2 linked regions of the Constrictibacter sp. MBR-5 genome follow. The protein of the gene in region 1 interacts with the protein of each later gene in a pairwise test. Links are inferred from orthologs where the notes say so. Each region holds a gene or a part of one and is shown on either strand. Other genes may lie near its edges.

Region 1 (7,799 bases):
CGCTTCGGCGGCCGCCAGTTCCCGCACGGCCGGCACGAGCCGCCGCACCTCGGCGACCTCGCGCGCCACCTTATCCGCCTGATCAGCCCGGGCGATGAACAGGGCGCCGCGCGGCGTCAGCAGCGGGTGGTCGGCGAAACCGGCCGGCGGCGCGTCGAAGAATGGCTTGCCCGCAACCGTCAACGCCCGGATCGCGGCGTTGCCATAGGCCTGGGAATAGAGTGCTGCCGACCGCCCCGTGGAGTGATATCCCGGCTGAGATTCCCGTTCGAGCAGGAGAACCTTGGCACCTTCCGAGAGGAAGAAGGCGGCAGACGCGCCCGCCATGCCGCCGCCGACGATGAGAAAGTCGGCATCCATCAGAGGTCTCCGTCCTCCTTCAGCATGCGGATCGCACCGCGGAACGCCTCGACGGTGCGTGCAAGTTCCGCCTCGCCGTGCGCGGCGGAGATAACGCCGCCGGGCCGTCCCTGGATGTCGACGCCGCCGACCATCAACGCCAGGCGCAGCTTGCGCACCATGTCGGCGTCGAAATTCTTCAGTTCGTCGAATGAGAAGTCCGCGGGATCGAAGGAGCCAGGGACGATTTCGCGGCGCTTCGGGTTGGTGAAGACGTGGAAGCCGGAGAAGGTGCCGTAGGCAGCCCAACCCACCCGCTCGGCGGCGAACACGGCGTTGAGCCCGTCCCGCAATGCCGCACCATAGGCATTGGCGCGCGCGCAGGCGTCCGTTGTCTCGATCAGTTTCAGGGTCGCGATACCGGCGGCCGCGGATGCCGGGTTCGCATTGAACGTGCCCTGATGCTGCACCTTCTCTCGTCCGGCCGCCTTCGACACCGCGAAGTCGAGGAAGTCGAGAATGTCGTGCCGCCCGACCAGCGCGCCGCCGGGCAGGCCGCCGGCCAGGATCTTCGCGAGGGTCGTGAGATCCGGGGTGACGCCATATTCCTGCTGTGCGCCGCCCGGCGAGACCCGGAAGCCGGTGACCACCTCGTCGAAAATCAGGACGACGCCATGCCGGGTCGCCATCTCACGCACCGCATGCAGATAGTCCGGCGCCAGCGGCACCATGCCGAAGGAGGCTCCCGTCGGCTCGAAGATCATCGCGGCGGCATCGCCGGCCGCCATCGCCGCTTCGACCTGAGCCGTGTCGCCCGGATCGACCAGCACGACCCCCTCGGCCACCCCGGCCAGCACACCGACGGTGGCGGAGCCGTCGAAGTGATTGCTCATCCCCGACGTCATGTGGTCGTGCCAGCCGTGGAAATGCGTGCGCAGGCGGATCACCTTGCGTCGGCCGGTGAAGGCGCGGGCCAAGCGCAGCGCCATATGCGTCGCTTCGGTTCCCGACGAGGTGAAGCGCACGCGTTCGGCGGACGGCACCATGCGTCGCACGGCCTCGCCCCAGAGGACCTCGCCTTCGTGATTCGCACCGAAATGGGTACCCTTGTCGATGGTCGCATGGACGGCGGCCATCACCTCGGGGTGATTGTGGCCGAGCAGCAGGGCGCCGTGGCCGCCGAAATAGTCGACATACTCGTTGCCGTCGACGTCCCACTTCCGCGCCCCGGCGGCATGATCGACATAGATGCCGTAGGGCAGCTGATAACGCCCGTCATGCGTGATGCCGCTAGGGAAAAGCTCCTGCGCACGGGCCGCGAGTTCCGCGGAACGCGGCGTGCGCTCGCGATAGGCGGCGACGATCTTCGAGTTGGTCAGGCCACTGTCCGGCATGTCTGTGTATCCCTGCTGGCGGAGGCGCATTGGAACGCGCGGCGTAGCAAGGATCAAGCCGTAAGCCTAGAGCGGCGGGCACTTCGGCGGGCCGTCGGGGCTTTTCTGGTAGGAGAAGCAGGTGTTCGATCTTCAACGTCTTAGGATCCGGATCTTCGCGCCTCGCCCTCGCCCGCGATGACTTCTCTTCCGCAAAATAAAACACACCCGCATCCGAATCGCGCATTACATGAATAATTTAAAATTCATCCAAGATACACGCGCCCAACAACTCCTCGAAATTCAAAATACGCCCCCCTATATATCCATGATCTATCTCAATCATTACTATCCCTGTACACATCCGTACATAGTTCGCGAAAAATAGCTCACGCACCTTGTCACCAATTATTTCCCACAGCGCGCGCAGATCACCGGTTCGGTTCGACGGGTCAATTTCTGAAATCACTCCCGAACCATCTCTCAGCCGAAACGCACCCCATAACTGAACTGATTGCCGCTCAAACATGAGGTGGACTTCATAGCGCTCAATCTGGACCCGAATAAGCTCTTTGCCGACAAGTGGGTCATCGTCCTTCAGATCCATCATCGAACCCTTCCGGGCCCCGCCGTCGAAGGAGCCTATCACGATAGAAACACCGCCCGGGCGTCGGTTGCGCGCCGCCTAGGGCTCGCCGGATCGCCACGCCTTCCTCCCATTTCGATCGGTCCGCTCTCGTCGTGTCCCGTTAACGATCCCATGTTATCCCGAACAAGAGCGGGCGCGGACGATCGACGTCCCGCCATGAGGAACGCGTTATGGACACAGCGGTCCGCGAGTTGGGTCTCGCGCCCATAAGCCTCCTGTCGGCGATTGCCGGCAGTGCCACCGGCGACGACCCGTCGACGCCCCAGACCCGGGCGCGCGTGCTCGAAGAGGTCAAGCAGACGTTGGCGGACGGACGCCGCCAGATCCGCGCTGCGTTCGAGGCGGGTGCTCCCGTCCATCACACGATGGCCGCCAATGCCGACCTGATCGACCAGTTGCTGCGCGACCTGCTCGATTATGCGATGACCTATGTCTTCCCGGCACCGAATCCGACGACGGGGGACCGCATTTGCGTCGCGGCGGTCGGCGGTTATGGCCGAGGCGAACTCGCGCCATGGTCCGACATCGACCTGCTTTTCCTGCTGCCCTACAAGAAGACGCCTCGTAGCGAGCAGGTGGTCGAGTACGTCCTCTACATGCTCTGGGACACGGGCCTGAAGGTGGGGCACGCCACGCGCACCGTGGAGGAATGTCTCCGCCTCGCCCGCGACGATACGACGATCGCCACCAGCCTGCTGGAGTCGCGCTGGATCTGGGGCGAGCCTGTGCTCTACGAGGATCTGCGGCGGCGGTTCCTGTCGGAGTTGGTCCAGGGAACGGGCCCGGCATTCCTCGAGGCGAAGCTCGCCGAACGCGACCAGCGGCACCGCCGCCTCGGCGATTCGCGTTACGTGCTGGAGCCCAACGTCAAGGATGGCAAGGGAGGACTGCGCGATCTGCACACCCTCTACTGGATTGCCAAGTACCTCTATCAGGTCGAGGATGTCGCCGACCTCGCAGGACGTTGCGTCCTGACCCGCGCGGAACTGCGACGCTTCGAGAAGGCGGAAGAGTTCCTTTCGACCGTGCGCTGTCATCTGCACTATCTCACCGACAGGCCGGAGGATCGGCTGACCTTCGACATGCAGATCGAGATCGGCGCGCGCATGGGCTACACGGACCGTGCCGGAACGCGCGGCGTCGAGCGGTTCATGAAGCACTATTATCTGACCGCCAAGGACGTGGGCGACCTGACGCGCATCTTCTGCGCCGCCCTCGAAGCCGAGCACAAGCGCAAGCCACGGTTCGATCTTTCCCGGATCCTGCCTCGGGGGCGCAACATCGGCGCCTTCCAGGCGGAAGCCGGGCGCCTCAACATCCGCGATCCGGACGGTTTCAAGGCCGATCCGGTCAACCTGCTGCGGCTCTTCCATACGGCCCAGGCGCGGAACTACGACATCCATCCCCACGCGCTGCGGCTGGTCACGCGGAACCTGCGCCTAGTCGATGGAACGTTGCGGGAAAACGAGGAGGCGAACCGTCTCTTCGTGGAGATGCTGACCTCGTCGGACGATCCCGAGACGGCGCTGCGGCGGCTCAGCGAGGCGGGTGTGCTGGCCCGCTTCATCCCGGCGTTCGGGCGGGTCGTCGCGCAGATGCAGTACGACATGTACCACACCTACACGGTCGACGAGCACACGATCCGGGCGATCGGCATCCTCAACCGCATCGAGAAGGGCGAACTCCGCGACAGCGCCCCCGCCGCCAGCGACGTCGTCGGCAAGATCGTCTCGCGCCGTGCTCTCTACGTGGCGACCTTCCTGCACGACATCGCCAAAGGGCGCGGCGGCGACCACTCGGTGCTCGGTGCGAAGGTGGCGCAAGATCTCTGCCCGCGGCTCGGCCTCACGCCCGAGGAGACCGAGACGGTCGCCTGGCTGGTCCGCCACCACCTGCTGATGAGTAACACCGCCTTCAAGCGGGACTTGAACGATCCGCAGACGATTCGCGATTTCGTCGCCGCAGTCCGCTCGCCGGAACGGCTGAGGCTCCTGCTGGTTCTGACCGTCGCGGACATCCGTGCTGTCGGGCCCGACATCTGGAACAACTGGAAGGCGACGCTGCTGCGCAGCCTGTACTTCCGTGCCGAAGAGCAGCTGTCCGGCGGCGTCGACGCCGAACCCCGACAGGCGCGCGTGGCGCCGGTGCTCGCTGCGGTGCGCAAACTGCTTCCCGAATGGGACGACGCCACCTTCGAGCGCTACGCGGCCGAGGCTCCGCCCTATTACTGGTTGAGTGCCGATCCGGAGACCCTGGCGCGCCAGGCGCGTCTGGTCGAGAGCACCCAGAAGGCGACCCCTCCGCTGGTCGTCGAAGCGCGTGTCGCCAGCGACCGCGACGCGACCGAGATCAGCATCTGCACGCCCGACCATCCCGGTCTCTTCTCGCGCATCGCCGGGGCCATAGCCCTGACCGGCGGCAACATCGTCGACGCCCGGATCTTCACCCTGGGCAGCGGCCTCGCGGTCGATACCTTCTGGATCCAGTCGGACGACGGGCAGGCCTATGACCGGCCCGAGCGGCTGGAGCGGCTGGAGCACAGGATCCGCGACGCATTGGCCGGCAGGATCGATCTGCGCAAGGAACTGCGCAGACAGCCGTCCTGGCCTAGTCGGACGAGTGTGTTCACGGTGCAGCCGAGGGTGCTGATCGACAACCGCGCAAGCGCCACGCACACGCTTATCGAACTGAACGGCAGAGACCGCTCCGGCTTCCTCTACGACGTCACCCGCGCCCTGAGCGGCGCCGGCGCGCAGATCGCCACCGCCCGCATCGCCACCTTCGGCGAAACGGCGATCGACGTCTTCTATGTTAAGGACGTGTTCGGCCTGAAGATCGAGCACGAAGGAAAGCTGCGCCAGCTGCGCGAAGCCTTGCTTCAGGCGATGGCCGATCCGGCCGCTGCGAAGGAGAAGCAGGGGCCGATAAAGCCGACACGGCACCGCTCTTCGGTCAAACGCCGGATACGAGGTGCACCTCCCCCTGCGTCGCGGCGCAAGGGCCGCGCATGACCGGGCGTTCGATGATGGCAGGAAGACCTGCCTGCCTTCGCTTCTCCGACGCCTGAATCGGCGTGTCTCTCGTCCGTTCCATTTTCACCGTCGGCGGCTACACGCTCGCCAGCCGGGTCCTAGGCCTCGTCCGCGACCTCATCACTGCAGCGTTGCTCGGCGCTGGTCCCATGGCCGACGCCTTCTTCGTCGCGTTCCGGCTGCCGAACCTCTTCCGGCGGCTGTTCGCCGAGGGAGCCTTCTCCGCCGCCTTCGTACCGCTGTTCGCGCGGACGCTCGAAGCGGAGGGCACCGATGCCGCCAGGCGTTTTGCCGAACAGGCGCTGGCGGTACTGGTCACGATTCTCCTCGTCCTCACGGTGGTCGCCGAGCTGGCGATGCCATGGCTGGTCCTGACGCTGGCCCCGGGCTTCGCGGACGATCCGGGCAAGCTCGCCCAGGCCGTCGAGTTCTCGCGCATCACGTTCCCCTATCTGCTTTTCACGGCCGCGATGGCCCTGATGGCGGGCGTCCTGAACGGGCTCTACCGCTTCGGTGCGGCGGCGGCGGCGCCGATCGTGCTGAACATCTGCATGATCGCGGCGCTGCTCTTCCTCACCGATCTGACCGGCAGCCCCGGACATGCCCTTTCGTGGGGCGTCGCGGTAGCGGGGATCGGACAGTGCCTTCTCCTGGCCGTCGCCATGCGCAATGCCGGCATGTCGCTGCGGCCGACCCTGCCCCGGATCACGCCGCAGATCAAACGGCTGCTCGTCCTGATCGCCCCCGGAGCCCTCGGTGCCGGCGTGATGCAGGTGAACCTCCTGGTCGGCACCATGATCGCGTCGCTGCTGCCGACCGGCGCCGTGGCTTATCTCTACTATGCCGACCGCCTGTATCAGTTGCCGCTCGGGGTCATCGGCATCGCGATCGGAACCGCGCTGCTGCCCCGCCTCGCCCGCGAGCTTCGCGGCAGCGACCTCGATGCGGCGGGGCATACGACGAATCGCGCGATCGAGGTCGCCCTGCTGCTGACCCTGCCCGCAAGTGCGGCACTCCTCATCCTGGCGGGCCCGATCGTCAGCGTCCTGTTCGAGCGGGGCGCCTTCACGCTGGCCGACACCGCCGAGACGGCTTGGACCCTCGCCGCCTACGCCGTCGGGTTGCCCGCCTTCGTTCTCGTGAAGGTCCTCGCACCGGCGTTCTTCGCCCGCGAAGACACGCGCACCCCAGTCATCGTCGCGGCCTGGACCATGGCGGCGAACATCCTCCTCTCGATCATGCTCGTCTTTCCATTCGAGCATGTCGGTCTCGCGATGGCGACCTCCCTCGCATCGTGGATCAACGCCGGCTGGCTCGCAGTCGGACTGAACCGGCGCGGTTTTCTGACGGCCGACCGGCGCCTGCTCCGCGCGGTGCCGCGGCTCGCGGCCGCCTCGCTGGCGATGTCGGCGGCACTCGCGGCGGTCGCCTGGCCGATGACTTCGACAATGCATGGCGGCAGCGCGCTCGGCGCCGGCATCCTTGCCGCGGTATGTGCGGGCGGTGCCGTCTTCTTCTTCGCCGCTGCGCACGTGCTGGGCGCGGTGGATTTTCGGGAGCTTCGGGACCATCTCCGGCGACGTCGTCCATCCTGATTTCTGCGCCCCGGGCTTGCCGGAACCGGGCGGCGCGCTTGATTTGATGGGGCATGGCGGGGATAACACCGCACGAGCTGTGTACCCCCATCCGGAGCGCGTCATGAATCGCATCTTCTCGGGCGTCCAACCGACCGGGAACCTGCATCTGGGCAATTATCTCGGCGCGATCCGCAACTGGGTACAGCTGCAGAAGGACTATGACTGCATCTTCTGCATCGTCGATCTGCACGCGATCACGGTTCCGCAGAACCCCGAGGAACTCCGCCGATCGACGCGCGAAGTCACGGCGGCCTACATCGCTGCCGGGATCGATCCCGAACGCTGCGTGATCTTCAACCAGTCGGCGGTCGCCGGGCACAGCCAGCTCTCCTGGCTGCTCGGCTGCATCACGCCGATCGGCTGGCTGAACCGGATGACCCAGTTCAAGGAGAAGGCCGGCAAGCAGCGCGACAACGCTTCGCTCGGTCTCTTCGGCTACCCCGTGCTCATGGCGGCCGACATCCTGCTCTACAAGGCCACCCACGTTCCGGTCGGCGAGGACCAGAAACAGCATCTCGAACTGGCGCGCGACATCGCGGGCGCCTTCAACCGCATGTACGGCCAGGAGTATTTCCCCCTGCCCGAGCCACAGATCATGGGCACCGCGGCGCGCGTCATGAGCCTGCGCGACGGCACCGCGAAGATGAGCAAGTCGGATCCATCCGAATATTCGCGCATCAACATGACCGACGACGCCGACACCGTCGCGCTGAAGATCCGCCGTGCCAAGACGGACCCGGAGCCGCTGCCGAGCGACACGTCGGGTCTC
Region 2 (3,613 bases), on another replicon or contig:
CGAGTGCGACCAGCGCCTCGCGGAGCGAGCCGCAGACGGTCGGGATGTCCTTCAGCTCCTCGGGCGGCAGGTCGTAGAGATTCTTGTCCATCGGGTCGCCCGGATGGATCTTGTTCTCGATGCCGTCGAGGCCCGCCATCAGCATGGCCGAGTAGGCGAGATAGGGATTCGCCGCCGGATCCGGGAACCGGACCTCGACGCGCTTGCCCTTCGGGCTGGAGACGTAGGGGATGCGGCAGGACGCCGAGCGGTTGCGGCTGGAATAGGCCAGCAGCACCGGCGCCTCGTAGCCCGGGACGAGCCGCTTGTAGCTGTTCGTCGACGGGTTGGTGAAGGCGTTCAGCGCCTTGGCGTGCTTGATGATGCCGCCGATGTAGAACAGCGCCGTCTCGGACAGATCTGCATAGCCGGTGCCCGCGAACAGCGGCTTGCCGTCCTTCCAGATCGACTGGTGGCAGTGCATCCCGGAGCCGTTGTCGCCGAAGATCGGCTTGGGCATGAAGGTCGCGGTCTTGCCGTACTGATGGGCGACCATGTGGATGCCGTACTTGTAGATCTGCATCCAGTCGGCCGCGCCGAGGAGCGTGTTGAACTTCACGCCGAGCTCGTGCTGGGAGGGCGCCACCTCGTGGTGATGCTTCTCCATGGCGAGACCCATCTGCGACAGGACCTGCACCATCTCGGCGCGCATGTCGTGGGCGGAGTCGATCGGCGGAACCGGGAAGTAGCCGCCCTTGATCGCCGGCCGGTGCGCGTAGTTGCCCGTCTCGAAGGCCTTGCCGGTGACGTACGGACCTTCGATCGAGTCGACCTCGTAGAAGCAGTGGTTCATGTCGACCTTGAAGCGGACGTCGTCGAAGACGAAGAACTCAGCTTCCGGGCCGAAGAACACCGTGTCGCCGATGCCCGACGACTTCACCCACGCCTCGGCCTTCTTCGCCGTGGAACGCGGGTCGCGGCTGTAGAACTGGCCGGTGGACGGCTCGGTGATGTCGCAGAAGATGATCATCATCGGATCCGCGCAGAACGGATCCATGACCGCCGTCGAGATGTCGGGCGACAGGATCATGTCCGACTCGTTGATCGCCTTCCAGCCGGCGATCGACGAACCGTCGAACATCAGGCCGTCGGTCAGCATGTCCTCGTCGACGGTCTCGTGCCACTGCGTGGTGTGCTGCCACTTGCCGCGCGGGTCGGTGAAGCGGAAGTCGACGTGCTTCACGTCGTTGTCTTTCAGGTACTTCATGACGTCCGCGGGCGTCTTGAACTTCAGTGACATCCCCTCGCTCCTCTGCGGGTAATTGGGTGTGCGTTGTGTGATCGGCCGGAATCAGACGGCGTCGCCGCCGGTCTCTCCGGTCCGGATGCGGATGACGTCGTCGACCGTGGAGACGAAGATCTTGCCGTCGCCGATGCGGCCGGTGCGGGCCGCCTGCATGATCGCCTCGATCGCACGTTCGACCATGCCGTCTTCCATGACGACCTCGATCTTCACCTTCGGCAGGAAGTCCACGACATACTCCGCGCCGCGGTAGAGTTCGGTGTGCCCCTTCTGCCGGCCGAAGCCCTTGGCCTCCGTCACGGTCAGGCCCTTGATGCCGACCTCGTGCAGAGCGTCCTTAACGTCGTCGAGTTTGAACGGCTTGATGATCGCTTCGATCTTTTTCATGACTGCCCGTCGATCCCCGGATGTCGCACAGAGTGCACGTCATCCAGCCAGCGTGAAGCACGCCCCGTGCCAACCAACCGCGCGGTGTATCCCGCGGCGCACGGAGCAGGCGGCGGCGCCCATTGCGCACATTCTAGAACATTGCACAAAATTTGGCGCCCGATGTTTAGGCAATCAGAGAACCGCGCCGATCCGGCGGATCGCCTCGCTGATCTGCTCGGCCGAGGCGGCATAGGAGAAGCGGACGAAGCCTTCGCCCTGTGCGCCGAAGCTGGTGCCGGCGACCGTGGCGACGCCCGCCTCCTCCAGCATCCGCTTCTGGAGATCGCGCGCCGTCATGCCCGTGCCTTCGATGTTCGGGAAGGCATAGAAGGCGCCGCCGGGATCGACGCAGCGGAAGCCCGGCAGCTGATTTAGCGCCGGGACGATCAGCCTGCGCCGCTCGTCGAAGGCCGCCACCATCCGGTCCACGGCATCTTGAGGGCCGTTCAGTGCGGCGATGCCTGCGAACTGGGCGGCCGTGCTGACGCAGGAATGGCAGTTCACCGCCAGCCGCTCGGCCTGGCGCACGATGCTCTTCGGCCACACGCCATAGCCCAGGCGCCAGCCGGTCATCGCATAGGTCTTGCTCCAGCCGTCGAGCAGGATCAGGCGGTCGCGGATCGATTCGTAACCGAGCAGGCTGACATGCTCGCGCCCGCCATAGGTCATGCGGCCATAGATCTCGTCGCTCATCACCGCGACGTGTGGGTGCCGGTCCAGGCCGGCGACCAGCTTGTCGATCTCGGCCTTCGGCGTGACGCCGCCGGTCGGGTTGGCGGGGCTGTTCACGATCAGCAGGCGCGTCGCCGGCGTGATCTGCGCCAGCACCTCGTCGGCGTCGAACGCGAACCCGTTCTCCTCGCGCAGCCGCATCGGCACACCCTTGGCACCGGAGTAGCGGATGACCGACTCGTAGATCGGGAATCCCGGGTTCGGGTAGATGATCTCCGCCCCTGGCTCGCCGAACATCAGGATGGCGAAGAACATCGTCACCTTGCCGCCGGGCACGATCAGGATGTCCGCGGGATCGACTGCGACCTTGCGGCGCAGCAGGATGTCCGCCGCCACCGCCTCGCGCAGGGCCGGGATGCCGTTCGCCGGCGTGTAGCCGTGATGGCCGTCGCGCAGCGCCTTCACCGCCGCCTCGACGATGTGCTCGGGCGTCTTGAAGTCCGGCTGGCCGATGCCGAGATTGATGATGTCTTTGCCTTCGGCCGCCAGCGCCGCGGCTCGGGCCAGGACCTCGAAAGCGGTCTCCGTGCCCAGGCGGGACAGGTTTTCGGCGAGGCGCAGGTCGGCCATGAGGGCTTCTCCCTAATCGTTTTCTGGCCCCTATATGCCGGATAGAGCCTTCGGCCGCAAAGGGCATGCTTGACGAAACCCGCCCCGGGTGGCACCTAGTGCGCCGCTTCGAGCGATGGTGTCCATAGCTCAGTTGGTTAGAGCGCCGGGTTGTGGTCCCGGAGGCCGTCGGTTCAAATCCGTCTGGACACCCCATCCCTTCCTTTCCGGTCAACGCTGCGCCGCCCCGACCGGGGCGTCGAAAGGGTCACTGCCATGTCCGACGCTTCCGAGGGTTCCCCTAAGCTCCTTCGGCCGCGCGACGCGTCGACCCTGATCATCGTGCGCAAGGGCAAGAACGGCGGCGAGGTCCTGATGGGCGAGCGCAGTGCCGCCCACGTCTTCGTGCCGGAGAACTTCGTGTTTCCGGGCGGCCGCGTCGACCGCTCCGACGCCTTCGTCCAGCCGGCTACGCCGCTGCGCCCGGAGGTGCTGGAGCGCCTGCAGAAGACCGCGACCCCACGCCGCGCCCTGGCGCTCGCCATGGCCGCCGTCCGCGAGACGTTCGAGGAAACGGGCCTGATCGTCGGCGGCCGGACCGAAGCCGCCGCGAAGCCCGGA

Evidence for each region. The genes of interacting proteins can lie anywhere in the genome.
Region 2: the proteins of ABIE65_RS11580 (region 1) and ABIE65_RS05240 interact in binary tests that used the Escherichia coli proteins (3 or more experiments, as listed by UniProt). The link is inferred for Constrictibacter sp. MBR-5 from one-to-one orthologs.

Annotation. Positions count from the first base shown.
Region 1 is NZ_JBEPTK010000004.1:314,084-321,882, forward strand. Bases 2,216-5,572 are described here. They hold ABIE65_RS11580 ([protein-PII] uridylyltransferase), read left to right. Parts: upstream 2,216-2,531; coding sequence 2,532-5,372; downstream 5,373-5,572. Other genes in these bases: ABIE65_RS11575 (hypothetical protein), read right to left, coding at 2,216-2,322; murJ (murein biosynthesis integral membrane protein MurJ), read left to right, coding at 5,435-5,572. In the rest of the region: ABIE65_RS11565 (NAD(P)/FAD-dependent oxidoreductase), read right to left, coding at 1-360; ABIE65_RS11570 (aspartate aminotransferase family protein), read right to left, coding at 360-1,733; more of ABIE65_RS11575, read right to left, coding at 1,972-2,215; more of murJ, read left to right, coding at 5,573-6,988; trpS (tryptophan--tRNA ligase), read left to right, coding at 7,092-7,799.
Region 2 is NZ_JBEPTK010000002.1:262,103-265,715, reverse strand. What follows is about bases 1-2,795. They hold ABIE65_RS05240 (P-II family nitrogen regulator), read right to left. Parts: upstream 1,670-2,795; coding sequence 1,331-1,669; downstream 1-1,330. Other genes in these bases: ABIE65_RS05235 (pyridoxal phosphate-dependent aminotransferase), read right to left, coding at 1,844-2,795; glnA (type I glutamate--ammonia ligase), read right to left, coding at 1-1,246. In the rest of the region: more of ABIE65_RS05235, read right to left, coding at 2,796-3,013; ABIE65_RS05225 (NUDIX hydrolase), read left to right, coding at 3,269-3,613. UniProt on the Escherichia coli protein: P-II indirectly controls the transcription of the glutamine synthetase gene (glnA). P-II prevents NR-II-catalyzed conversion of NR-I to NR-I-phosphate, the transcriptional activator of GlnA. When P-II is uridylylated to P-II-UMP, these events are reversed.